2 regions of the Paenibacillus xinjiangensis genome follow, and region 1 is predicted to be linked to the other one. Evidence: riboswitches for the same ligand, from Rfam matches in the RefSeq annotation. Region 1 holds a riboswitch; the other holds the start of a gene.
What was found. A riboswitch is a leader RNA that binds a small molecule or an ion and turns the genes downstream of it on or off. The one in region 1 is predicted to bind cyclic di-GMP.
Positions count from the first base shown of each region.

Region 1 (2,203 bases):
GCTTGCCTTCTTTTTTGGCTTCTTGATTGAAATCATATAAAGCGTTATAAAATTGTGGTCTCAGCTCCGTATACACCCTGATCGTATTCGCATTCATTGCGGATATATAACCGAACCATCTATAGTACTCCTCATAGGTGATAGCGACCTCTCCTGGAAAAGTCCCCGGTTTACCTGCGCCGATATTCACGCCCTTGATAAACATTTTATTCCACTGGTCACCTTGAAGGACATAGAAGGAAGAAGCATCCGTCTTACTAACATATTTAACTCCGTTCACCTTAGGAACAACGGCCCGCTCCTCCGAGTGGTTCTCTGAGGCTAGTTGTTCATAACCAATGACAATAGCAGTAATTAGTAAAATCATCAACAATAGTATCCATACCTTTTTCCTAGACATCACCCTCAAAATCCCTCCTTTTTACATTTTATAGGTAATTAGAACCGATGTCTATATACCTATGACAAATCTATCGAAAACTATATAAATTTGGAAATAAACTGTAAGATAAAAAAACAACCCCTCCGATGCCTGGGGCTGCTCTCTTCTACTCTCTTATTTCATTCGCATCCAACTATCATAATAGTGAATGGCTATTCCATTAAATTCCGAATGGGTCTTATAGCTGTCATATACAATCTCTAACTGCTGGTCCATATACGCTTTGCTCTCCTCATAGAAGGTTACAAAGTTAGTGGAAGCCGTAAGCCGTCCTGTTTCAACGGCAATCGTGCCTTTTACATTATATTGCTCGAATAGCTTCATTTCCTTAGCAGCAATATTGATGATACCGTTCGTTCCCTCCGCTTTATCCCGGTAGGCCATAATGGTTATCAGCTTCACATGCTGACACAGCCATTCGGCAATATTGCCTGCACCATACTGGTTCGTATAATTCACACCATAGAACCAGAATGGAATATCAATTCCAAATGTAATTTCAAGCTCACTAGAATAGGTTTTGAAATCAAGCATCATGGATTGGTAGGCTTCCAAATAGTTTTCACTGTGATCTTCATAATCTTCATTCTCGTAAGGCTCAACATCCAAATGTATGCCTGCAAACTTTTCATTAACGGCTGCCTTCTTTTGATAGTCTTTCAGCCAGTTAACAAAGGCGGTTTGAAGCTCTGTGCCATCGTCGGCAACCCACTGAGGTGCCCCATCCAATGCATGAACCTTAATTCCATTCGCATTCGCTTTACTAATAAAAGCTTTATAGCTGCTATAAGCAATAGTAGGATCTATCTGCAGCCTTAATTCCTTCACCGAATGGTTGATAAGATCCTTCATTACAGCATTAGGACGAGTAACTATCTCTGAGGTATCCCACAGCCACGTTGATAAATTGGCATTGGTCGTATACTTATAGATTGTTTTCGCTAGTATCACCTCGGGGATCGCTATATAAGTCAAAAGTACGGCGCATAAGGCAATTATGATTTTCTTCATATAAGATGATCCTCCCGTTCATTATTGCGAACATAAAAACACAGTCCGGATTCACCCCGAACTGTGTTCAGATTACGCAATAACAACGAGCATAAATGCCTGTTCCTATCACTATCTTCGTTCGGCAACTGGCTGCCCTAGGTTCTCACCCTTAGGCCCTATAGTTTTGCGTCGCTGCTTTTCGGCAGGTTTGCTATTATCGTGAAGCTATATGGATCTATTACTCATTTCATTGTTATTTTCTATATCATATGAAATAGAAATGGATTTGTCTATATTCTCTTATTTCGAACGGTACAGCAAGTATACGAAGTAAGGGGCGCCAATTAAGGCGACGACGAGAACCCTACACCAGTCAGAACAAGCTTGAACGGTGTGAAGCCTACCTTCCGCTGATAGGAGAATAGATAAATAATAGCCGCCCTAGCAGCCCAGGATCAGCCAGATTATTCCTAGTAATAATCTGTAGAATAGCGCCCGATAGCGCTAGTGCCATTCCTGCTAATAGTGTAATCAGCATGCGCGGCATAGATATGCTCTAAATCGGCCACGACTTCCAGAGTCATGTTACACGCAGACAGATGCTCTGAGCGCTGGCCTAATGATAGCTTTCAGAGCACACGAGCTGGAGGCTACATTGTATTTTGTGCAATCAAAACAGCAGGGATGGTAGTAATAAGTTCTTTAGGTTGTATTTCATACAATCAAATCCGCTGTTTTCGTGTATAACAGTAAATCATAGGAAATTGC
Region 1 is NZ_JCAALS010000014.1:122-2,324, reverse strand. It holds gene AC6ESP_RS15165 (family 2 glycosyl transferase) at 1-400, opposite strand, end outside; gene AC6ESP_RS15160 (amidase) at 557-1,453, opposite strand; cyclic di-GMP riboswitch class I at 1,574-1,658, opposite strand; partial or broken gene AC6ESP_RS15155 (iron chelate uptake ABC transporter family permease subunit) at 1,792-1,991, opposite strand.

Region 2 (2,203 bases), on a different contig from region 1:
CCGAATGCACCAAGACGCTGGCTGCTTGACACAACATCGCCTTGTATAAGCTGCAGCTCCTTCGTAATATTTTTAGAGATAGAATCCGTTTGGCCAGACAGCTTGCGAATTTCTTCTGCTACTACTGCGAAGCCTCTGCCATGAACACCAGCCCGCGCTGATTCAATTGACGCATTGAGCGACAGCAGATTGGTCTGTGTGTTCAAATCCTGAATGCCCTCCAGAAACTTGGATACGTTGCTGTAGCGTTCTGTGATCCGGTTGAATGCTTCTGTGACCCGTTCGAACTGCTCTACAGTCTGATTGACCATCTGAACGACGCCTTCCATATCCTGCGAGCCTACCCGAGATGAATCTCTCATTTGCTGCATATCACTATTAATATAGTCACTGGAAGCCGCGATCTGCTGCGAGCTTGCTGAGATTTCTTCTGTAACCGCAGATATGGATGATGCATCATCATATTGAGACAATAGGACCACTTTACCTTGATCAATCTGACCCTTCACATTCTCCGATGCCGTCCGGTTGCGGCCAATCATATCCCCCATATTATAAGAGATGTTCAGCACAACCTGGCTTACCTCCAGTGTTGACTTGACTGTGCTGCGAAGCTGCTCACCCATATCGGCCAATGCGACATCGATATCTCCGAATTCATCAGAACGCACCAGCTTCTTATCATACGTAAAGTCACTGTTCTTATAGGCAGTAATACGGCCCGTAATGCCCACAATACCCTTCTTGATACTGCGACTTAACGAATAAGACATCAGGAACGGTATAATCGCAAGAATAATGATATTGATAATAATGATAATATTAGTCGTCTGAACGCTTCTGCTTAGCCTGTCATCCGTTGCAGCGATGTCGATCGTCATTCTTTCTTCCACTGCTGTATTGCCATAGCTAAGTGTAATATTATAGACATTCGTCAAGCTTCTAACGAGCTCTGATTTTTTCTCCGAATCAATGCTCGAATAATCGGAATTATAGCTTATCAGATCATAATAGGCCAGCTCGAATACTTTCACTTGATTCGCGTAGAGTACTTGGTCTATGCTCGGTGGATATTCCTTATCCAGCTGCTCGAAGGTAACCAGCAGCTTCTCAAGCTTAGCCGGAAGAGCTTGCAAATCCTCTCCTATTGCTTCAGAGCCTGCACCCTGATTCTCTATTGAATTAATCATAACCAGCATCGTTCTCAGCATCGTATCGGACACTTCGCGGTAGTCTCTTTCTGCTGCATCAAGTCGATCTGAAGCTTTTAACGCATTAGAAACAGATAAATTCTGGGAATAGATCAGTATGCCAGAACCGATATTAAACAAGGTTATGACGGTCGTGATCAACAACAGCTTCGTTGCTACTTTTTGCTTACCCACCAGTGCTCCTACCAGCTTCATCCACTTTCTTACCTTATTCATCATTTCTCTCCTTTTTCTCCACCCCTGATAAATAAAAAAGCTATGCAGCCACAGAAGGGGCGCATAGCTAAATAAGCTTATATGTCCTGCATCCGGTGGTCTGGCAGCCTTAGTCTGCAACCTTAGGCCCATAACTTTGCGTCATTACTTTTCAGTAATTTTGCCTTTTATCAGATTATGTATGTTTTTGTCTATGTCTGTCTAATATTGTAGGTTATTTCTTACATTTTGTAAAACAAAAAAATAGAGCAAGAGGACTATAATAGTCATCTTGCTCTATTCCTTATCCTAGGGATGAATCAGCTGTTTCAATTGCTGCTCATCCTTATACTCTAATAACACTTCAGATACTGGAATGTCTTCATAATCCGGCTTAACAAAAGCCTGATCCTTCAAATAATAGCCTTGTTCCTTCGCGATGGTATAAAAGGCACAGAACTGACCGGCTTTGCGAATCGCTTCTGCTTCATCAGAATAGCCAGCCAGCTTGTTACCCAAACCGAGCGGATTCGTCGCGCTCTGAATACTTAATTGAAATGCCTGCCCATCCTCGTCGGTTTGCTTGACGATTATCTCACTGTCAAAGCAAGAAATTCGATGTTTAATGGTCATTTCATCCACCGCCTTCTTCGCGTTTATGAGTATACTAATGTTTCAGATCAATGATGATCTGCCTTCGTTATGATGAGCACCCTGCCCTTGTCGAGCTCCCGCTCATAATGCTCAGCCTCCCGATCCGTCAGTCCGACAGATTCAAGCTTCGAGCGAAGCTCGTC
Region 2 is NZ_JCAALS010000015.1:116,913-119,115, forward strand. It holds gene AC6ESP_RS16380 (methyl-accepting chemotaxis protein) at 1-1,427, opposite strand, end outside; cyclic di-GMP riboswitch class I at 1,519-1,602, opposite strand; gene AC6ESP_RS16385 (hypothetical protein) at 1,716-2,039, opposite strand; gene AC6ESP_RS16390 (YflT domain-containing protein) at 2,087-2,203, opposite strand, start outside.
Region 2: linked by a shared signal. The riboswitch ahead of AC6ESP_RS16380 (methyl-accepting chemotaxis protein) and the one ahead of AC6ESP_RS15160 (amidase) in region 1 are both predicted to bind cyclic di-GMP.